4 regions of the Aeromonas bestiarum genome follow, and region 2 is predicted to be linked to each of the others. Evidence: riboswitches for the same ligand, from Rfam matches in the RefSeq annotation. Region 2 holds a riboswitch; each other region holds the start of a gene.
What was found. A riboswitch is a leader RNA that binds a small molecule or an ion and turns the genes downstream of it on or off. The one in region 2 is predicted to bind cyclic di-GMP.
Positions count from the first base shown of each region.

Region 1 (5,623 bases), 1.6 Mb from region 2:
CAGCTCGCCATCCTGCTGGCGGAAATCGGCGGCGAAGGCGTCGCTATGGTCGCTGGCGAAGTCGAGGAAGTTGAGCAGATCGAACAGACCGGTTGCCCAGGCATGCTGACCATTGATCTCGCTGGCATGCCGGGTGCTGTAGGCCAGCATCTGGTTGAACTGGCCGAGCAAGGTGCCAAACCGGCTCTGCACCGCCGGGCTCTTGAACTGGCCATGCAGGGCTATGCTCCAGGCGCCCATGACGGCTCCCACTTCATCGCTGGCCTGCTCCGGGTAGAGCAGCGGATGGGCGCCGAGCGCGGTCAGCGCCTCGGCCAGTGCCTCGGCGGCGGCCGGGCCGTCTTCCTTGTGTTTGCCGTAGTTGTGATAGTTGTGGGCGCGCACGTATTCCAGCAACAGCTTCATGGCCGGATGGGCGGGCTGATTGGCCGCCAGCAGGCTCTGGATACCGCGGGACACGGCCAGCAGCTTGGTGTCATCGTGGCCATAGTTCTCCTGCCAGACGGGAGCGGGCTGGCCGCTGGCATCCTGCACTATCCTGGCGGCGTCGGCATCCAGCAGATCCGTGCCCGGTTGTTCCGGCTCGGAGCAGGCGCGACCATCGGCGCGGCGGCAGTCGAGCTGCTCCTCCTTGCTGGCCAGCACTATGGGGCGATTGAGCACCCGACTCTCCTGCCACTCGTCGGTTTCCGGCAGTGTCTGCCATTCGCTGCCACCGACCGGGTATTGATAGCCGGTGTCTTTCAGTACCACCTGTACCTCGCTGCCGGCGGGCAGGGTCTGGCGGCAAACCCGGTAGCTGATGGTCTTGTCCCCTTCCTGGCGGGTCTGGGGCTCATCGCACTCCTGCTGTGTCTTGGTCTCGTCCAGCTGCCAGCTGTACTGGCGCCAGACATGGATCTCGCTCACCTGGCTGGCGGCCTGACTGCCCGCCACGGGTTGCAGGCGGAAGAAGATCTGCTCGAGGCGGCCGTCCCGCTCGTTGGGGGTCTCTTCCAGCACGCTCAGCTGTTGCCAGTTTTGCGGCTGGTATTGCCAAACCTGTTCGGCGCAGCGCCCCTGGGCATTGAGCTCGCAGCGATCCAGCTCCTGCTCGCTGTGACCCAGTATGATGCGCTCGGCCAGCGGCAGACGATCCTGACGCGGGGCGGTCGGGGTGCCCGTCAGCGGTTCCCAGCGGCCCTGTTTCAGGCCGTAGCCAAAGTCATAGCTGCTGGCCGGGATGGCCTTGCCTGCCGGCACCACCTGCTCGCAGCTGAGGTAGCGGATCTGCCAGCCCTGCTCGATCTTGAGCTGCGGCTCGCCGCACTGCTGCTCTGCCTGTGCGGTCAGATTGGCATCTCTCCAGTCGAAGCGGCGGTAGACCCGCAGTTGCTGATAGGGGGCATCGTCATCGCGGGCGCTGAGCTCGTAGGTGACTTCGGTGACGCGATCGCTCAGCTGGCGGCTGGATTCACCGTTCAGCCGGTACTGTTGCCAGTCGGCGGGGGAGTAGTTGGCCAGCGCCGAGGTGGCGAGCAGGCCCGGTGCTGCCAGCAGCAGCAACCTTGTACCCAGATTGTTCATTTTTATCCCTTTGGATGAGAGTCTGCGTGGTTATCGCGGGCAATGTACTAAGTTCCAAAGGGGTATCAACTCACCAGTCAGGCCATATAAATCATTTATTTAGATTGAATCAAAACAAAGTGAGTGCCATTGGGGGCTCAGCTGATAGCAAGGACTCATCTGCCATCTGGGGGGTATCTCAGCCTTCGGCTGACAAGTGTGATCAAGGTCTCGTTTGAGATGCGTTGGCTGGGTGTTGTTGCGACAGTACTAAGAAGGCGATGAAGTGGAAAACCGAGCCGACGCTATGGCTGTGTGGTGAGCCGGATCCTGAGAGGACTTTGCAAGAGAGGAAATGCGAGAGGGGCTGGTGCCGGCAGAGGGCGAAGGTTGGATGCTAAACAAGCGCTGTGTTCGGCGTGGGCTCCACTTGCTCAGGGGAGGCGAGCAAATCCGCCCGAGGCAATGAACAACCCCGGGCTGATGGGATGGCTAACTCGATCAGAGGTAGCTGACGGTCACTATGGCCATCTTGCTGCTGCCGGCAGACAGCTTGTACTGCATGGTGCTGCTGATGGTATTGAGGCTGCCGGTTTGCTGCAGGCTGGTCAGATCCAGGGTCTGGCGCTGGGTGCCCGAATAGCAGGTCACGCTGTTGTCAGCGAAGTCGCAGGGGGCTTCGTAGATGGTTCCGGTGAAGGTCACGCTGCCATCGTAGGCAGAGGCTGTTGCCGGCAACAGAGCGATGCCCAACAGCATAGCTGCGGCGGCAGAAGAGGCAAAACGGATGGCGCTGTTGCGAATGGAAGCGGTGGAAGTGTTCATTTTTATGTCCTTTTCGTCACATGTCGTTGTACGAAAAGGGCAACGCAATCAAAGAGAATGACACAGATACAACTGATGACATCGCTCTTCTCAGATGGCAGCTCCGCTGTCTTAGGTATTTAAACCCTTAGACCGGTGGCTTTGCGTCCCGACCTTTCGACCGGTTTGCCCTTTACTCTATGTTTAGATGATAACACCCTACTTTGAGAAATCAATCAGCATAAAAAAGCATGAGATATGGGTCACAGATAGCAGGAATAATAAATATCTACGTGGGATATATATTGTTGACCTACAGCGGGAATGGCGTTGTTGAGTGTCAACATCATCGCCATAACACAGCGCGACAGTGAAAACACCCTCATCTATTGAGCCATGTCGGGATTTAATAAGCAGGTTATTCATCCCAGGCACGGAACAGCGGCCATTTACTGCTTGTATGCCATGGGCTGTCATTATGATTACCTGATTACCTGATTACCTGATTACCTGATTACCTGATTACCTGATTACCTGATTACCTGATTACCTGATTACCTGATTACCTGATTACCTGATTACCTGATTACCTGATTACCTGATTACCTGATTACCTGATTACCTGATTACCTGATTACCTGATTGATTACTTGGCAAAGATGATGGCGGCAATTTGCTTGGTCAGTGGTGTTCGTTTTTAGTGGTTGATGTTGGTTTTTTGTTAATTTGGTTTGTGATGTGAGTGGGTTGTGAAACTCACTATTGTCAGTCGAGTGATATATATAGTGGTTAATTGTCTCTCATTGTTTTGAAATGTCATGAGCGATTGTAAGTTTATGATTTAAAAGTGTTTATAAAGGAATTTATAAAAATCAAAATGTATTTGATGTGCATCAAACGTGTCGTTAATTTATCCACCAAGCAAAAGTTGAATTCGGTTTTTTGTGCAGATGACATGGATGTATGTAGTCGTGCAAATGGGAGGTGGCGGGAACTGCCTCTAATACTGCAAACACCTTTGCTTGTTTGATATGCACAGATAATTGCACCAGTAGCCATATCTCATTAATGAGGTGTCGGTCTGCTGACAGTTGCTGAGCAATAATATCGCGGCATCATCGAAAATCATGACTCCAGCTTGATCCAGATGATGCCGCATAACAACACACGTTAATGTAGGTATATACGAATGAACGCTAATAAAATCTTGGTTGCTATGGGTGTTGGTTCCATTCTGCTGTGCGGCTCCGCCGTTGCTGCCGGTGGCGCTGGTTCAGGCAAAGTCACCTTCAACGGTGAAATCATCAACGCTCCTTGCTCCGTTGCTCCCGAGTCTGTTGATCAGGTTGTAGAGATGGGCCAGGTCAGCACCAAAGAGCTGGTCAATGGTGGTGAGTCCAACTCCAAGCCGTTCAGCATCAAGCTGCTGAACTGCGAAATCTCCGACAAGGAAGATGCCGTCAAGGTGACCTTCAGCGGTGCCTCCGAGCATGATGGCCTGCTGGTGATCGGTGGTGGTCAAGCTGCCGGTGCTGGTATCAAGATGAGTGCGCCGGGTGGTTCTGCCATCGTGCTGGGTACCCCGACTGCAGCCTTCAACCTGGTAAACGGTGACAACGAGCTGCCCTTCAGCGCCGTGCTGAAAGGTTATTCCGATCAGACCGCCAACCCGCTGCAGGCCGGTGCTTTCACTGCAGTGACCAACTTTACTCTCTCCTACGAGTAATTGGCTGCCTTAACGTGTGACAAGGGTTGTGGTGGTGCGAACCACCACAACCTCACACATTCTGTTTCCTCGTATCGAACCTTGATCATGAAAACTTCAATGATGGTGCCGGTAGTGCTGCAGATGGTGATGATGGCGGGGCCTGTTCTTGCCAATGAGATCACGGATGGCCTGGCTGAATCTGGGTGTACTCTGGATGTTTTACACAGCATCCCCCAGCAAGAACAACACCAGGGCACGCTGAAAATCAGCGGGTGTCAGGCTGAAGGCACATCACTGCCTTTTATTGCCATGTCCGTGCGCAGTGCCATGAACGATGAATTGAGCATCATCAGCAATGGTCAATATTACAAGGTATCCGGCGAACGCTTTATTGTCTCGGATATTGTCAACAGCGATCTGGAATTCAATTTGAAAATAAACGGCAACCAGCTGTTTGTTTCAGATAAAACGACGTTGTTTGAGCTCGATTATATGTAAGCAAGTCCATTGCTTAGTGTAGATACCTCATTAATGTGAGACCGTTATGCCATCCCTAGAGTAAATTTATGAGCGTTTCAACATCAAACTCTGCAAGAAGAAAACATTATTCAAAAATGGCTTTTATGCTATGCGTGCCCGGCCTGATGGCGGTGGCAAACCACGCATGGGCAGAAACGGAGTTTAATATTGATGCGCTCGATCTGGACGAACGGACCAAGATCGACCTCTCCCAGTTTGCCGACGAAGGCTACATCCTGCCCGGTGACTACTACCTCGAGATCGAGGTCAACAAGAACAAGCTGCCTCTGCAGAAGATCCCTTTCTACGAGACCAATGCCGGCAAGGGCAAAGGCGGGGTTGCCTGTCTGCCGCAAGAGGTGATCCCCAAGCTGGCGCTGACCGATGAGGCCATCGCCAAGATCGATACCTGGCACGATGGCCAGTGTGCCAACCTGCTGGCGCTGGACGGGGTCGTGATCTCGAACGACATCGGCAATGGCCTGCTCAGGATTGCCGTGCCCCAGGCGTGGATGAAATACAGCGACCCCAACTGGATTCCACCTGAGCAGTGGGATGTGGGTATTACCGGCCTGATGCTGGATTACAACATCAACGCCCAGGTCAATGAAGGGAGTGACTACTCCAATAGCAATATCAGCAGCTATGGCACCCTGGGGGCCAACTATGGCGCCTGGCGCCTGCGTGGTGACTATCAGGCCAGCTCTTATTGGGGTGATGATGAGCGGTCGTCAGCCGAGCTGAATCGTATCTATGCCTATCGCCCCTTGACCGACATGGCGGCCAAGCTGACGGTGGGCGAGCAGCAGCTCAACTCCCAGCTGATCGACGGCTTTCGCTATACCGGCGTGAATCTGGCCAATGACGAGCGCATGCTGCCGCCGAGCCTGCAGGGTTATGCGCCCGAGGTGAGCGGCATCGCCAAGACCAACGCCAAGGTCACCATTTCCCAGTCCGGCCGCATCATTTATGAGACCAACGTGCCAGCCGGCCCGTTTCGTATTCAGGGGCTGGACAGCTCGGTGCGCGGTCGGCTCGATGTGCGGG
Region 1 is NZ_CP064746.1:465,030-470,652, forward strand. It holds gene IU367_RS02240 (collagenase) at 1-1,566, opposite strand, end outside; gene IU367_RS02245 (fimbrial protein) at 2,047-2,370, opposite strand; cyclic di-GMP riboswitch class I at 2,464-2,550, opposite strand; gene IU367_RS02250 (fimbrial protein) at 3,539-4,075, shown strand; gene IU367_RS02255 (hypothetical protein) at 4,175-4,555, shown strand; gene IU367_RS02260 (fimbria/pilus outer membrane usher protein) at 4,624-5,623, shown strand, end outside.
Region 1: another riboswitch for cyclic di-GMP. It lies ahead of IU367_RS02245 (fimbrial protein); the one in region 2 lies ahead of IU367_RS16895 (glycosyl hydrolase family 18 protein).

Region 2 (5,623 bases):
GGCATGGCCTCGGATACCTATGTGATCAGCCTGCCCATGTCGCTCGGTTTCGACGGCATGGCGATGCTGGCGTTTCTCGGCGGCACCTCGGCGGCCACCGGCATGGTGATCGTCTGCACCATAGCCCTGGCCATCATGGTCAGCAACGATCTGGTGCTGCCTGTACTGCTGCGCCGCTTCTGGCAGCAGGGGCGGGACGAGCGGCTGGTTAGGCTGCTGCTGCAGGTGCGCCGGGGCGCCATCCTGCTGATCCTGCTGGCGGCCTGGGGGCTCTACCTCTGGCTCGGGGATCTCACCAGCCTGTCGCGCATCGGCTATCTGTCGTTCGGCGCCGTGGCCCAGTTCGCACCGGCCCTGCTGCTCGGCCTCTACTGGCGGCACGGCAATCGCAAGGGGGTCTATCTCGGCCTCGCCCTCGGGGTCAGCCTCTGGTTTGCGACCCTGCTGGCGGAGAGCGGCCTGCTGGCCGGTTCGCCGCTGGAAGCCCTGCTGGCGCCACCCGACTGGCCCGCGGTGCGCGATCTGAGCCTGGGGGCCTGGTGCATCTTCCTGAGCCTCTTGCTCAACCTGCTCGGCTATGTGGCGGGCTCCCTGCTGTCGCGGGCGGCGGTGAGCGAGCGACTGCAGGCGGCCAACTTCGTCGGCAAGCCGAGCCGCGACACCACGGCCCTCTATCAGGCGCGGGTCTCGGTCAAGGAGCTGGAGATGCTGGCGGCCCGCTTCGTCGGCTCGAGCCGGGTCAAGCGCGCCTTCGGCCGCTTCGCCGGAGAGCGGGGCGGTACTCTGGCGCCCCAGATGCAGGCCTCGGCCGAGCTCATCGCTCACACAGAGCGGCTGCTGGCCGGGGTGTTCGGCACCTCGTCCGCTCGGCTGGTGCTGGCCTCGGCCCTGCAAGGGCGCAACATGCAGCTCGAAGAGATAGCCACCATAGTGGACGAGGCCTCGGACGTGTTTCGCTTCAACCGCGGCCTGCTGCAGGGGGCCATAGAGCACATGGGGCAGGGGATTTCCGTGGTGGACAGGGAGCTCAAGCTGGTGGCCTGGAACCGGCGCTACATAGAGCTGTTCCACTACCCGCCCGGCCTCATCCAGATGGGGCGATCCATCGAGGAGATCATCCGCTACAACGCCGAGCAGGGGTTGTGCGGCCCGGGCGATATCGAGGCCCACGTGGCGCGGCGGGTCGCCTTCATGCTGCGCGGCAGCCCCCACATCTCGGCGCGGGAGCGCCCCGATGGGCGGGTGATAGAGATGCAGGGCAACCCCATGCCGGCCGGTGGTTTCGTCATGACCTTTACCGATATCACCCCGTTTCGCGACGCCGAGCGGGTGCTGCGCGAGGCTAACGAGCACCTGGAGGCACGGGTGGCCGAACGCACCCACGAGCTCTCCGAGCTGAACCGTCAGCTGCTGCTGGTGAACCAGCAGGTGGAGCGGGCCAACCACTCCAAGAGCCGTTTCCTGGCGGCGGTGAGCCACGATCTGACCCAGCCGCTCAACGCCGCCAAGCTGTTTACCTCTTCCCTGCTGGAGATGCTGCCGCCCCGGGATGAGACGGCCCGCATCGCCCGTCACATCGACGATGCGCTGGGGGCGACCGAGGATCTCATCACGGATCTGCTCGATATATCGCGGCTCGAGGCGGGCAAGTTCAAGGCTAAAAAGCTCGATTTCGCCCTGCACGACGTGTTCGACAACCTCAAGGCGGAGTTCGGGGTGCTGGCCCAGGCGGGGGGCATACAGTTCTCGGTGGTGGAGAGCAAGCTGGCCGTGTACAGCGACGTGCGCCTGTTGCGGCGGGTGCTGCAAAACTTCCTCACCAATGCGTTTCGCTACAACCCGGGCGGCCGTGTGCTGCTCGGTTGCCGTCGGCTGGGGGACAAGGTGCGCATCGAGGTGTGGGACAACGGCCCCGGCATCCCGGCCGACAAGCAGGAGGCCATCTTCGACGAATTCTCCCGCCTCGATCACTCCCGCACCGCCAAGGAGCAGGGGTTGGGGCTGGGGCTCGCCATCGCCCGCGGCATCGCCCTGGTGCTGGGCCACAACCTGACCCTGCGCAGCTGGCCGGGGGCGGGGTCCGTGTTTGCCATCACCCTCAACCTGGCGACCCGTCCTGTCGCAACGACGCAGGTGGCGGCCCCCGCCCTGCGGGACAGCCAGCTGGAGGGGATCCGGGTGCTCTGCATCGACAACGAGAGCGACATTCTCATCGCCATGCACTCCCTGCTGGGGCGCTGGGGTTGCGAGGTGGTCTGTGCCCAGAGTCAGGCTCAGGCGGAAGATCTCATCGCCGGCGGCTTCCTGCCGCAGCTGGTGCTGTCCGATTACCACCTGGATGACGGCAAGACAGGCTTGCAGGCGCTGCACATGCTGCGCCTCGCCCATGGCAACGACATAGGCGGCATCATCATCAGCGCGGATCGCAAGAGCGAGTTGCAGGCGCAGATCCGAGAACACGGCTACGGCTATATCAGCAAACCGGTCAAGCCGCTCAAGTTGCGAGCGCTGATGAACAGCATATTGCAGCCGGCCAAACTTGATGATGATCACGAAACAAGTAATTCATCTGATTTTTAATCTCGGCCCCTCAGGCGGCAAGATCGGCACTTTCTGACACGATAAGGTGCCTTCTCTTCTCGTTTGAGGCTCTTTTTAGATAAAAAGTGGTTTATTAATAACCTATCTGGGGTTTGCTCTCCCTCCTTTGACTCCCTTATAGTCAGGTCGCGATTATTTTTTGTCGCAAATCAAGTTGTGCAAAAGGCAAACCGGACGAAAGTCCGGGACGCAAAGCTTCCGGTCTAAGGGTCAGCAGTACCTAAGATAGCGGGGCCACCACAGGTTGTTTCGTCCATGGGCCAAGCCATGGCGCGATGTTGTCTGCGTTACCTGTCAGGTTGGCGTTGCCTTTTTCGTTATTTATTCCAAGAACGAAATAAGGATATTCAACTATGTTAAGTCCAAAACCCTCAGTACTGGCGTTGTTGGTCGGGGGTCTGTGTGCCTCCTCCGCCTTCGCTGCCGCCCCCGGCAAACCCACCATAGGCTGGGGCGAAACCAAGTTCGCCATCGTCGAAGTGGATCAAGCCGCCACCTCCTACAACAAGCTGGTCAAGGTACACGCCGATGGCGCGCCGGTCAGCGTGAGCTGGAACCTCTGGTCCGGTGATGTCGGCCAGACCGCCAAGGTGCTGCTCGATGGCAAGGAGGTGTGGTCAGGTGCCGCCTCCGCCGCCGGCACCGCCAACTTCAAGGTGACCAAGGGTGGCCGCTACCAGATGCAGGTGGCCCTGTGCAACGCCGATGGTTGCACCCTCTCCGACAAGAAAGAGATCCTGGTGGCCGATACCGACGGCAGCCACCTGGTGCCGCTCAAGGCGCCGCTGCAGGAGAACAACAAGCCTTACGCCAACAAATCCGGCAAGGTGGTGGGGGCCTACTATGTGGAGTGGGGCGTCTATGGTCGCAAGTTCACCGTGGACAAGGTCCCGGCCCAGAACCTGACCCACATCCTCTACGGCTTTACTCCCATCTGCGGCGGCAATGGCATCAATGACAGCCTGAAAGAGATCGCGGGCAGTTTCGAGGCGCTGCAACGCTCCTGCGCCGGGCGCGAGGACTTCAAGGTCTCCATCCACGATCCCTGGGCCGCCATCCAGATGGGGCAGGGCAATCTCACCGCCTATGACGAGCCCTACAAGGGCAACTTCGGCAACCTGATGGCGCTCAAGAAGGCCTATCCGGACCTGAAAATTCTCCCCTCCATCGGTGGTTGGACCCTCTCCGACCCCTTCTTCTTCTTCGGTGACAAGACCAAGCGCGACACCTTCGTCGCCTCGGTGAAGGAGTACCTGCAGACCTGGAAATTTTTCGACGGGGTGGATATCGACTGGGAGTTCCCGGGCGGTCTGGGGGCCAACCCCAACCTCGGCAGCGCCTCCGATGGCGAGACCTATGTGCTCTTGATGAAGGAGCTGCGCGACATGCTCGACGAGCTGAGCGTAGAGACGGGTCGCACCTACGAGCTCACCTCCGCCATCAGCGCCGGCGGTGACAAGATTGCCAAGGTGGACTATCGCGCCGCCCAGCAATACATGAATCACATCTTCCTGATGAGCTACGACTTCAACGGCGCCTGGACCAATACCGGGCTGGGCCACCAGACAGCGCTCTATGAGGCGAGCTGGGATCCCAACACCAAGTACACCACCGACAAGGGGGTCAAGGCGCTGCTGGGCCAGGGCGTGGATCCGGGCAAAGTCGTGGTGGGTGCGGCCATGTATGGCCGTGGCTGGACCGGCGTCAGCGGTTATCAGGGCAACAACCCCTTCACCGGCACAGCCACAGGCCCCATCGCGGGCAGCGAAGCGGAAGGGATCTGGGAGAAGGGGGTCATCGACTACCGCGGCATCGCCAAGGGCAAGATGGCCGGTGACTGGCAGTACAGCTACGACGAGGTGGCCGAGGCGCCCTATGTGTTCAAGGCATCCACCGGCGAGCTCATCACCTTCGATGACGATCGCTCGGTCAAGGCCAAGGGGCAGTACGTACTGGCCAACCAGCTCGGCGGCATGTTCGCCTGGGAAATCGACGCCGACAACGGCGACATCCTCAATGCGATACACGAGGGGCTGGGCAACGGCGAAGGCACAACACCGCCGGTCAACAAGCCGCCTGTGGCCAACGCCGGCACCGATCTCGCGGTGACCGGGCCGGCCGAGCTGGTGCTGGATGGTTCTTCTTCCCGCGATCCGGAAGGGGCCGTACTGAACCACAGCTGGGCCCAGATCTCCGGTCCCAAGGCGACCCTGAGCGATGCCACCCAGGCCAAAGCCAAGGTAAGTGTCGATGCGGTCAGCCAGGACGTGAATCTGGTGTTCGAACTGACGGTGACCGATGATCACAACCTCAGTGCCAAGGATCAGGTGGTTGTGACCAACAAGGCGCCGCAACCCAACCTGCCGCCTGTGGTGACTGTGCAGGACAAGGTCTCGGTCCAGGCCGACAAGCAGGTGAGCATCACAGCCAGCGCCACCGACCCCAACGGCGACACCCTCAGCTATCAGTGGAGCGTGCCGGCAGGCCTGACCGCCAGCGGTCAGAACAGCAAGACCCTGGTGGTGACTGGCCCTGCCGTGACAGTGGAGACCGGCTATGACCTCACGGTCACAGTGACCGACGGCGCACTGGATGCCCAGGGCAAGACCCGTCTCACCGTGACCCCGGTCAGCGGTGGTGGCGACTGTGGTGCCACGGATCCCGATGCCGCCAACTGGCCGGCCTGGAAGGCCGCAACCACCTACAACGGTGGCGAGAAGGTGAGTCACAACCAGCTGGTGTGGCAGGCCAAGTACTGGACCCAGGGCAATGAACCGAGCCGCACCGCCGATCAGTGGAAGCTGACAAGCCAGGTGCAGCTGGGCTGGGATGCCGGTGTGGCCTACAACGCCGGTGACCTGACCACCCACAACGGTCGCAAGTGGAAGGCCCAGTACTGGACCCGCGGCAATGAGCCCGGCAAGCACGACGTCTGGCAGGATGCAGGCGCCGCCAGCTGTAATTAACTTATTTGTCAACTAGCCTTTCTGTGAACCAACCGGGGCATGCTTGCATGCCCCTT
Region 2 is NZ_CP064746.1:3,656,184-3,661,806, reverse strand. It holds gene IU367_RS16900 (hybrid sensor histidine kinase/response regulator) at 1-2,580, shown strand, start outside; cyclic di-GMP riboswitch class I at 2,756-2,843, shown strand; gene IU367_RS16895 (glycosyl hydrolase family 18 protein) at 2,955-5,567, shown strand.

Region 3 (5,623 bases), 1.9 Mb from region 2:
GGCGCCCTCACTCAATAAACAAGGCCCCGACCTAGCGCAGCAAGGGGGCGGCGCCGTCACTCAATAAACAAGGCCCCGGCCTAGCGCAGCAGGGTGGCGCAGTCCCCCTAGAGGCGCGAACCGCGTGACGGCCCGGCCACCCGGCCTCGGCCATCACGTCATGGCACCCGGCAGGGCAGGCGCCCTCCCCGCCCGTCGCAGATAACAAGGGGTTCGCCCCGCAGGTTGCCTTGGTGGCAATTGGCCGCTCTTCGGAGCGGTCTTTTTTATTCCCCTCTTTATATATTCCGCCATAAAAAAATCCGGAGCCTGGGCTCCGGATTGTCATGCCGCTTGCTGGTGCTGCCTTGCTACGAATGGCGTCGGCAGCCCAGATTTCATGCAGGGGTTATCAGTAACTACATACCAGCTTCCAGCTGCCATCGGTGGCCTTGGGTTCGCTGCTGGTCCACCAGTTCGCCTGCCATACCACCTTGTTGTTGGTCATGCGATCGCCGCCATTGGCGTGATCCCCTTGCGGCCAGCTCGGATAGGCCTTGTAGGCCGCCGGGTTGACGTTCTGGCTGCTGCAGGTGGCGCCGCCCGGATTCTCGCCGCCACCCGAGCCCAGTACGGCCTCCGGCAGGGTCGGGAACTCGGCCTTGAGCCCTATGGTCTGGCTGCCGCTGATGATGCGCATGCCGCTCGGCACGCCGGCGGCCGGCAGATAGTAGGTCATGGCGACTTCGACCTCGGCACCCGGTGCCAGGGTCTGCCAGCTCGGCAGCGTCATGGCGACCTTGTGGAAGTCCTTCTCGTTGGCGATGCCTTCGGAGTTGTCGTTGCCACCGCTCTCCACCACCTTGAGCCCCATACCGCTCTGATCCGTGATGGTGTCAGAGGTGGAAGTGGGGACCAGGAACTCGATCCTGGCGCCGCCCGGGATGGTCTGGGTCGACTTGTTGACCAGCTTGAGTTTCGGGTTGATCGGGTAGTTGGAGTCCCCTTCCTTGAAGCCGGAGAGGCTCACGGCGATGTCGAGCTGGGCGCTCGGTGCCGCCAGATCGTTCTGCCTGGTGTTGTACTTGGTCGCCTTGGCGAACTTCTCGTAAGCAAGGGTAGTCAGAGTGCTGCCCATGCCGTACTCGTTCTTGGCCGGATCGAAGGCGTAGTCGCCTGCCATCTCCCAGAACATGACGCCCCCCAGACCCCGCTTGATGATGTAGTCCAGCTTGTGACCCATGGACTCTTCATCTTCGGTGGAGAGGAACACCTTCTTCTCCGCGTTCCACAGCCAGGGCGCCTGCGCCTTGTCATCGTAGTAACGCACGTACTTGCCCTGCATCACGTGGGCCGGATTGTTGGGATCCAGACCCCAGGCCGTGCCGTAGCTCGGCAGAGTCGTGATGCCGAGGCTGGCCGCGTTCTCCAGGTTCTTGGCATGCCACATGGGCACGGCGCCACCGCCTATCTCCTTGCCGTTCTTGTCCAGATCGTGCCAGATGTTGTCGATGCCGACCGCCCCGTTGCCGCACGGAATCGTGCTGCCACCCGTGCCGGGCTGACACTCGTTCTGGCTCGGCAGGGCCGCCTTGCCGCCCAGCCCGTTGCTGCCGCCGCTCACCCCTTGCCAGCCGCGGGTGTAATAGGGCACACCCACGTTGATCTTGCCGGCCGCCAGGGCGCCACGGAAGTAGTGGGCCGACCAGGCCGCGTTCAGATAACCGATGCCGCCGAACTGGGCCTGGCTATAGACGCCCCAGTGGGAGAGCTCGGGATCGGCATTGTTGTCGAACAGGGCCGCGTTGTGACCGACGAAGTGGTTCCAGGCGCCGTGGAAGTCATAGGTCATCAGGTTGACGTAGTCGAGGTACTGGGTGACCTGGAAGTTCTCCATGCCGCGCAGCAGGTAGGCCGACGCCGGCGAGGCTATGGTCAGCATGTACTTGCGACCGTCCTCGGTGCCGGCATTGTCGAGCCGCGCCCGCAGGGTCTTCATCAGCACCTCGTAGTTGGCGAACAGCTTGGCCCGGCACTGGTTGGAGAGCGGGAAGTCGTTGGGGTTGCCCGCATCCTTCATGGAGGTGGGGTACTCGTAGTCCACGTCCACCCCATCGAAGCCGTACTGGCGAATGAAGCTCACCGCCGAGTCGGCAAAGGCGCTGATGCCGGCGGTATTGACCGAGCAGTCACCCTTGGTGGTGGCGGTGTAGAAGCCACGGGTATCGGCCCAGCCTCCCACCGAGATCAGGGTCTTCACGTCCGGATATTGCTTCTTGTACTTCGACAGCAGGTTGAAGTGGCCCTGATAGGCGAATTCCGGGTCCATTTCGGCGCCCGGCACCCCGTTCCAGGTCATCTTGGTGGCGGCGTCGTCCACCTTGATCAGGTGGCTCTGCTCATCCACAGCCGCGAAGGCATAGTTGATGTGGGTGATCTTGTCCCAGGGGATGTCGCTCACCAGATAGGAGGGCAGACCGTTCTTGCCGGTGCGCCAGGAGGTGAAGTAGCCGATGACGCGACGGGCATGGTCATCCCCCATGCACTCGTAACCGTCCGGGCGATAGATCTGGCGGATGTCGCAGGAGAGGTTGCCACCTGTGGGTGGCAAGGCCGCCTCTTCCACCTGCACGTCGACCTGGGCCGACTCGCCGATGAGGTTCTCCTTGTCGGTCGCCACCAGCTTGAGGCCGGCAGCGCCCTTGCTCTGGGGCGTCCAGTTCACCTGCCAGGGGGCGCTGGTGTCTTCACCCACCTTCTTGCCATCGACGAACAGCTCGACCCTGGCCACGTCGTTGTTGGCATCGGTGACATTGCCACTGACCGCCACGCTGCGACCCAGGGTCACCTTGGCGCCGCTGGCCGGGCTGCTGATGCTCACCCTGGGCGCCTCAGGCGCCACCACGGCGTTGACGCTGAAACTGGCATCCGCCTCGCTCAGCAGCTTGCCATCCTTGTCCAGCCCACGAGATTTGAGTTGATGGGGGCCGACACCGGTAGCAACCCAGCCGGCCGACCAGGGGGATGCACTGCTCAAGGCGACCTGCTTGCCATCGACCAGATACTCGACCTTGACCAGGGCGCTGCTGTTGCCGCTCAGGGTCACAGCGAGCGCCACCGATGCGCCCTCGTTGAAAGCGCTACCAACGGCGGGCGAACTGATCGCCAGTCCGAGCGCCGGTGGTGGCACCTCGCCGCCATAGAGCTTCCAGGCATCGGCCCAGACCACTCCCACCCCGGGAGCGTAGTGATAGGGCGAGGCCCCGCACCAGCCGGAGTAGGGAAATTCTTTGCATTCGTAGAGGGAGCCTGCGTTGCTGACGATATCGCCAGCCTTGTAGGCGGTGCCGGCCTGATAGGCGGGATAAGACGCGGCTTGTGCCCAGGCGGGCATGGCAGCCAGGGCCACCAGCATGGCAAGCCTGCTGGGCCTAAAGGTCTGTTGCATATTGTTATCTTCCTTGTTTTGTCTTGGCATTGGTCACCAGGACAAAGAACAATCGCAACCTGCGTGATGGGGGGCAGACAACTGGCAATGGACCTGCCACAGACACCACCCTCACCCCGGGAAGCCCCGCTATCTGGATCGACTGATCTTGAGACCGGAGGCATTGCGTCCCGGCATCTCGGCCGGTTTGCCCTTTACCTGGGTTCCGTGAGGAACAAGCCGAGTATAGGAATCAAGCAGCCGAGTCTCAATCTTCATTCTCGAAGAAAAATATGTGGATGCCAGCCAGATCACAGTTTCCCGCCTTGAGTGAATTAATGATTTTGTCATTAATTTCATACTGTTAGCCAAGTCAAAAAAACCGAGATTGCCCTCATTTGCATCCCCGTAATGTGCGTTGGCTCACTGGTATGACATGCCGGAAATGTGACAATGCGCGCCCTTGGCCAATGAGCCAAGGCTATGGATACACTGGCAAAAATAAAAAAGGAACCGTTATGAAAGGAACACGTACCCTGCTGTCGCTGGCCGTGGGGCTTGCGCTCGCGTCCCCGTCCCTCCATGCCGCCGGCTTCAGCTGCCCGGCCGACAGTGCCCTCACCCCCATCCCCGTCATTCAGGGCAGCGGCGACAAGAGTCCGCTCATTCCCAGCGACAAGTTCGAGAGCCCCCAGAGCGTCATGGTCAAGGCGGTGGTCTCTGGCCTCGGCGAGAGCCTCAACAAGGGATTCTACCTGCAGGACGTGCAGGGCGATGGCAACCCCCAGACCTCGGACGGCATCTTCGTCTACCTCAACGACAAGAACTTCGCCAGCAAGTACCCGGACATCAAGCCGGGTGCCGAAGTCTGCCTGGAGGCCAAGGTCGAGGAGTACTACAACCACACCCAGCTCAAGCCGGTCGCTGACAGCGGCACCCCGCGCCTGCGAGTCCTCGCCCAGGGGACGGCCCCTGCCGCCGTGCCGCTGCGGGTACTGGAAAACGAGACCCTGGCCCGGGCGCTGGAGCGTCACGAAGGGATGCGGGTGCGCCTCGATGCTGACAGCGAGCTCAAGATAAGCCGCAACTTCAGCTATGACTACGCCGCCAAACGCAACAACCTGGTGCTCTCCCACCAGGCGCCGCTGATGAAGCCGACCCAGCTGCACGATGCCGACAGCAAGGCCGCCAAGGCACTGGCCAAGGCCAACGCCAACAACCGGGTGTTCCTCGAATCGGACTTCAAGGCCGCTGACGGCAAACTGCCCTGGCTGCCGGCCTGGGAACCGGAGCAGGGTTACCTGCGCATCGGCGATGCCCCGGTCAACCTGGATGCGCTGGTGGGCTACAGCTACAACGAGTACCGGCTGATAGTGCCGCAGGATCAGGTGATCACCGCCGGCGATCTGCTGCGCACCAGCGACAACGACCGCCAGAGCGCCCCGGCCCGTGCCGATGGCACCGATCTGCGCGTCGGCAGCTTCAACGTGCTCAACTACTTCACCAGCCACTCCAGCGTGGGCGGTGCCCTCAACGTGCTGTGCAAGGATCAGGCGGATGCGGACAGCGCCAAGGGCTGCAACCGCGGTGCCAAGAACCTGGAAGACTTCCAGCTGCAGCGCACCAAGATAGTCAACGCCATCACGGAGATGGATGCCGACCTGCTCGGCCTGATGGAGATGGAGAACAACGGCTTCGACAGCCACTCCGCCATCAGTGATCTGGTGCAAAGCCTCAACGCCCAGCAGAAGGATGCCAGCAAGCAGTACGCCTTCGTGGCCCTGCCCAAGGCGCTGCTTGGCAACGAGCGCTTCTTCGGCGGCGACGCCATCATGGTGGCCATGATCTACCGATCCGCCAAGCTGACGCCGCAGGGGGATGCCGGCGTCATCACGCTGCCGGTGCAGAAATACCTGGATGCGAAAGGGGTCGAGAAACAGGCCTCCCAGCGTGACTCCCTGGTGCAGAGCTTCACCGTCGAGGGCAGCAAGGAGCCGCTGACCCTGGTGGTCAACCACCTGAAATCCAAGGGATCCGGCTGCCTGGAGAACCTGGACGGCAAGGAGCCGGCCGATCTGCAGGGCAAGTGCACCGAGTTCAGGGTCAGCGCCACCAAGGTGCTGGGCGAGGCGGTGAACAAACTGCCGGGCCAGGTGCTGCTGGTGGGGGATTTCAACTCCTACGCCCGGGAAGATGCGATCCGGGTGCTGACCGACT
Region 3 is NZ_CP064746.1:845,388-851,010, reverse strand. It holds gene IU367_RS04205 (tetratricopeptide repeat protein) at 1-18, shown strand, start outside; gene IU367_RS04200 (glycosyl hydrolase family 18 protein) at 392-3,427, opposite strand; cyclic di-GMP riboswitch class I at 3,544-3,629, opposite strand; gene IU367_RS04195 (ExeM/NucH family extracellular endonuclease) at 3,925-5,623, shown strand, end outside.
Region 3: another riboswitch for cyclic di-GMP. It lies ahead of IU367_RS04200 (glycosyl hydrolase family 18 protein); the one in region 2 lies ahead of IU367_RS16895 (glycosyl hydrolase family 18 protein).

Region 4 (5,623 bases), 430 kb from region 2:
GGCATCAGCAGCGAGCAGCTCGACAAGAGCGAAGGCGTGGTGGCGTTTCCCTACTATCGCTGGCACCACAACATAGTGGTGCCCGAGCAGCATCCCCTCACCGCCGAGCGGGAGCTGACCCTGGCTGCGCTGGCGAACTGGCCCATCATCACCTATCAGGCCGGACTGACCGGACGGGCACGGGTGGACGAGGCGTTTGCCGAGGCGGGAATAGCGCCGCAGATCCTGCTGACCGCCCAGGATTCAGACGTCATCAAGACCTATGTCGAGCTGGAGATGGGGGTCGGCATACTGGCGGACATGGCGTTCGACACCCAGCGCGACAAGGGGCTGGTGCAGCTCGACGGCAGCCGGCTGTTTGCGCCGCACACCGCCTGGATCGGCCTCAAGCAGGGGCAGTTCCAGCACAACTTCGCCTGGCAGTTCATCCAGCTCTGCAACCCCGAACTGGCGCTGGCAGACATCCAGGCTCGTGCCATGGGCGGCGAGCCCGCCCTCGACTTCCAGATCTGAGTCCTGCTGCGAGATGAGAGAACAGGGAGCCATGGGCTCCCTGTTTTTTATCTGCCTATCGATGGAAAGCCGCCTCTGCCTATTTGCCGGTGTGGGGCCCCAGCATGCGGTAGAGGGTGCGATCGCCCTTGATCCTGTGGTGATACAGGGCCGCGACTACGTGCAGCATGACCAGGGTGGCCAGCGACAGGCAAGCGAGGCGATGAACGTCGAAGAAGAAGCGGTTGATCTCGGGAGTGTTGATGGGGTTGGTTATCGGGTAGAGCCAGAACAGGGGATAACCCCGCTCCAGCATCAGGAAACCGCTCAGCAGCACGGCGAACATCAGCCCGTAGAGCAGGGCATGGGCCAGCTTGACCCACCCATTATGATGGTCGGCGCCGTTCTCGGGCAGCGGATGCCTCAGATGTTGCCAGCCCCAGCGCAGCAGGAAGAGCGGGGTGATCAGGGTGGCCATCGACATGTTCAGCACCGACAGAAACTGAAACAGCCGAGGGTGGCTGTCGATCACCAGGTGCATCAGGTAACCGGCCAGGGTGGCGTAGAGAATGACGACAGCCATCAGCCAGTGCAGCAGGCGACTCAGAGGGTCATAGTAGTTTTTCGTCATAGTGTTGGTCCGATGGGGGATCTCGCGGTGCCCAGGGCAGCGGGATCCCGGATAACAGGCGCAAAAAAGAGGCCGCTCGGGCCTCTTCTGCTCAGGTGTTGCGGGTTCAGTTCACTTGGGTCCAGGCATCCTGCCAGTTGGAACCCACGCCGGGCTCATACTGGGTCGCTGTGCTCGACCAGATGGTGCACCAGCCACTGTAGGGGAAGGGCTTGCACTGGTAGATCTTGCCATTCTTGGGCTGCAGCACCTTGGTGCCGTTGGTGTAGGACTTGAGTCCCTCCGGGAAGCTGAACTGGTAGTCGCCACCGGACGGATCCTTGAGCATCAGATCCAGCGTTTGCTGCAGGGAGGCACCACCCGCCTTCGGCTTGCCTTCGATCACCAGCTGATGATGACCGGCGCTGAGCCCGGTCAGCGGCATGGTGAAGCTCTGGCTGCTGTCTTTGATGTCGGCACTGGTCTGGCCCTTGGCGGCGCCGCCATGGTCATACAGGGTGTTGGTGACGGCGAGATCCCCCTGGGCGGTGACGCTGAAGTTCAGGGTGACCTTGCCGTTGTCGAGCAGGTATTCACTCTCCAGGCCGCTCACGCTGATGCTGTCGCTCACCGGAGGTTGCTGCTGCTCGAGCTGGACCTCGACCCGTTGCAGGTTGCTGCCTGCCTTCAGGTAAACGGGGTTCTGGCCGTAGACGGGGTTGAACTGGCCGTCGGTGCCCTGCTGGCCGGCGCGGATCTGGCTCTGCTCGGCGTTGATCTTGGCCGCCAGATCGTGGGCCCAGTTATTCTTCTGGCCCTGCTCCGTGGTGGTGATGGTCAGCTCGGTCTGCAGATCGGTGCGCTCGCCGTTGGCGTCGAACACCCGGGTCTTGGCCTTGTCGCCGGCCACCAGATCGGTGGAGGGGTAGATGGTCCCGCCCTGGCTCCAGTTCAGCGGTGGCTGGGTGCCACCATCGAACTTGGCATCGATCAGGTTGTAGAAGCTGTTGCTGGTATCGCCCACTTCCCACACGCCGAGGATCAGCTGATAACCGGTGCGTGCCGGCAGGGTGCAGTTATGGGTGACCTGTTTGGGCGGTTGTACCATGCCCCCGTCGATGACGCAGAAGGGGTTCAGATCGAAGGCGGCGCGGGTCAGCGGCTGGTTCGGGTTCCAATCCTGCTTGGTGAGGTAGTAACGCCAGTTGCGGGTCACGTGGTTGGCGGTGAAGTTCCAGCTGATGGCAAAGGGCCCGGCCTGCACCTGGCGCTTGGTCCAGCGATCGCTGGTCTGAACGTCGAGCTCACCGAACTGCGGGTGACCGGCCGAGGCTATCTGACCGTCGGCGGGGCCGTCTTTGGGGAAGCCGGACGGCGCCTCCAGGCTCTGGGGCTCATACTGCACAGCACCACACTGGCTGTTGCCGCCAGTCTTGCACAGGTAGTTGCGCGCCTCTGGCTGGTTGATATAGCCATGGGCGAGCACGCCGCCGCTGGCCAGCAGCGCGAGCGCCGCCGCGACGTAATTGAGTTGGATTTTTGCTGCCATACATTCCTCTGTTCGATAGATGTGGGCAGTCAAGTTGGCAGGGGAGTTCCCCGATACACACTTGCGTGTGGCAACCCCGCTATCCTGGACGACGTGTCTTTAGACCGGAGGCTTTGCGTCCTGGCCTTTCAACCAGTTTGCCAAATGACTACATAAAGGGTCATGGTGTCGCGTTTGACGACAATCCCATCATGACTAGTTTTGATTAAATAATTAAGTGTAAATGTTTACAGCTTGACCTCATCGGAGTAGTGCAAACACTTAACTTTATGTTTTTGAATGTATATTTAATCTACTCACCTTTCTGAACATCCTTGATTACGTCGATAAAATGCAAAAATACGACATTTTTTATCAATAAAAAAATCCCTGCCAGCCAGGCTGGCAGGGATGGTCGTTGCGACAGGGCGGGACGGATCAGTGGCGAGCGCGGGGGCGTTCGGCCTGATGGCTCTGCCGATGCAGCGGTGCCAGCCGCTGTTCCAGCTGCTGGTCGATGGCGCTGCCGAGCTTGAACACCGCCAGCCGCTCGTCCAGGCTGCGGGATAGGCTGGCCAGCAGCTCGCTCTCCCGGGCCAGTTGCGAGGCGGACTGGGACATCTCCAGCGCCGAGTCGTTGATGCCGCTGACGTTGCGGTTCATGTCCTCGGCCACCATGCTCTGCTGTTCGGCGGCTGTGGCTATCTGGGTCGCCATGTCGCTCACGTGCTGGATGTGGTTGACGATGAGGGAGAGATCCTGCCCCGCCTTCTCCGACTGGCTGACGCTGCTCTCCGCCAGCTTGCGGCTGGCATCCATGGCGCTGGCGGCGGTGACGGCCCGCTGTTGCAGCTGGGCTATGGTGCTCTGGATCTCCTCGGTGGACTGGCGGGTACGGCTCGCCAGCTGGCGTACCTCGTCGGCCACTACCGCAAACCCGCGTCCCTGCTCCCCGGCGCGGGCCGCCTCTATGGCGGCGTTGAGGGCCAGCAGGTTGGTCTGCTCCGAGATGGCGCTGATGACGGCGGTCACCTCGCTTATCTGCATCACCCCCTCCTTGAGCTGATTGACCTGCAGCGTGGCCTGCTCCACCTCGGTGGCCAGCGCCTGTATGCCGTGCACGCTGGCATGCACGTCCCGGTTGCCGAGCCCGGCCTCGCTGGTGGCATCCTGGGTATCGCGGGCGGTATTTTCCGCGTGGCCCGCCACATCCGAGATGGTCGCGCTCATCTCGTTCATGGCGGTGGCGAGCTGAGCCAGCTGATCCCGCTGGCTGTTGACCGCCTGATTGGTCTGCTCGGCGGAGGCGGCGATGCGCAGGGCTGCATCCGCCACGTTGCGGGCACCCTGGCTGGCCTCCAGCAGGGCGTGGCGAATGGCATCTAGCCCCTGGTTGGTGCAGGTGGCGACGACCCCCAGCTCATCCTTGCCGTGTATCGGTATGCTGACCACCAGATCCCCGGCCGCCACCTGCTGCATGGCGCGCTTGATCTCGGCCAGCGGATTGACGATGGAGCGGCTGATGGCAAACCCCAGCAGCCCCATCAGCAGGATCACCAGCAGGGTGGCGCCCCCCATCAGCTGGTACTGGGACCAGATGGTGGCCTCTATGTCCTGCAGCAGCACGCCGGAGCCCAGGATCCAGCCCCAGGGCTGGTAGCCCGCCACCAGCGACATCTTCTGGGCCGCCTCACCCGTGGGGGTAATCCATTGATATTCCAGCCGGCCATGCTGGCCTCCCTTGCCAAGATCCACCATGCGTTGCCAGTGAGCCCCGGCGGTTGCGCCGCTTTCCCCCATCTGTTGGCCGACCAGCTCAGGCTTGGTGGGGTGCACCACCACGTGGCGGGTCTCATCGATCACGAACAGATAGTTGTCGCCATCAAAGCGCATGCTGTTGAGCATGGCCTTGGCTTCGGCCTGGGCCTGGGGGGCGGGCAGTGTGGTAGCGAGGGCCTGGATCCGGCTCATGGCGAGATCCAGCACGGCCTGCAGCCGTGCCTCCCGCTCACTCATCAGATTGCGATTCAAGGCACTGGCCGAGATGAGCAGCAGTGCGATGAAGCCGACCAGTGCCAGTGAGAGCAGCAGCATCAATTTGCGGCTCACGGCGATATCACCGAGCTTGAACATAATCTCTTCCTTCTTTCCCGTGCGGGTCTGGTGGTGGCCAGTCATGATGATGGCCCTGATTATTTCATTATTAACATTTAATTAACTTTCAATAACTTGTGGTCACTAAACGCTAATTGAGTATTTTGACAACCAGTATAGCCAGCAGACAGAAACCCTCGCTTTTGGTAGCGTGGTCGTGCGCATCCCGGCGCACCATTTGCCGTACAATTTGCAGAAAATGTGAATGAGTTGGCATTTCACCAAAAAAGGAGTGGGCGCCCCAGGGGCAGCCCCATAACAAGAGGGAATTTATGAGTTCCATTGCCAGGAATTACTTGAACCAGCTCAACGCCGACTACCTGCAGGTACACAGGCGCAAGGAGGACCTGTTCTGGTCCACCTACATGGGCACCAGCGACGATCAGGCCGGCTTCACCGCCGCCGAGCAGGCCTACAAGGCCTTCTGTGCCGATCCTGCGCGCCTGCCGGTACTGCGGGAGATGCAGGCCTTGGCCGAGGAGACGGAACTCAAGCGGGGTCTGGGGGGCTGGATCGCCTTCTTCGAATGCAATGTCATCGAGGATCCTCAGGCCGCGGCCTTGATGGACGAGCTGGTGGCCGCCGAGGCGGCGCTGTTCGCCCGTCGCCGGGAGCTGAAGCTGACGTTACTGGACGAGCAGGGCCGCCAGGTGGCTGGCAGCCTGCCCGCCGCCAGCACGGCACTGGCCGCCAGCGCCGATGAAGCGGTGCGCCAGAGCGCGCTCGCCATGTTCCATACCCTGGAGCAGTGGGTGGTCGACAACGGCTATCTGGAGATAGTTCGGCTTCGCAACCGCTTCGCCCGCGCCATAGGCTATCGGGACTACTTCGATTACAAG
Region 4 is NZ_CP064746.1:4,082,261-4,087,883, reverse strand. It holds gene cbl (HTH-type transcriptional regulator Cbl) at 1-513, shown strand, start outside; gene IU367_RS18800 (cytochrome b) at 593-1,123, opposite strand; gene gbpA (N-acetylglucosamine-binding protein GbpA) at 1,230-2,651, opposite strand; cyclic di-GMP riboswitch class I at 2,718-2,803, opposite strand; gene IU367_RS18790 (methyl-accepting chemotaxis protein) at 3,069-4,763, opposite strand; gene IU367_RS18785 (M3 family metallopeptidase) at 5,057-5,623, shown strand, end outside.
Region 4: another riboswitch for cyclic di-GMP. It lies ahead of gbpA (N-acetylglucosamine-binding protein GbpA); the one in region 2 lies ahead of IU367_RS16895 (glycosyl hydrolase family 18 protein).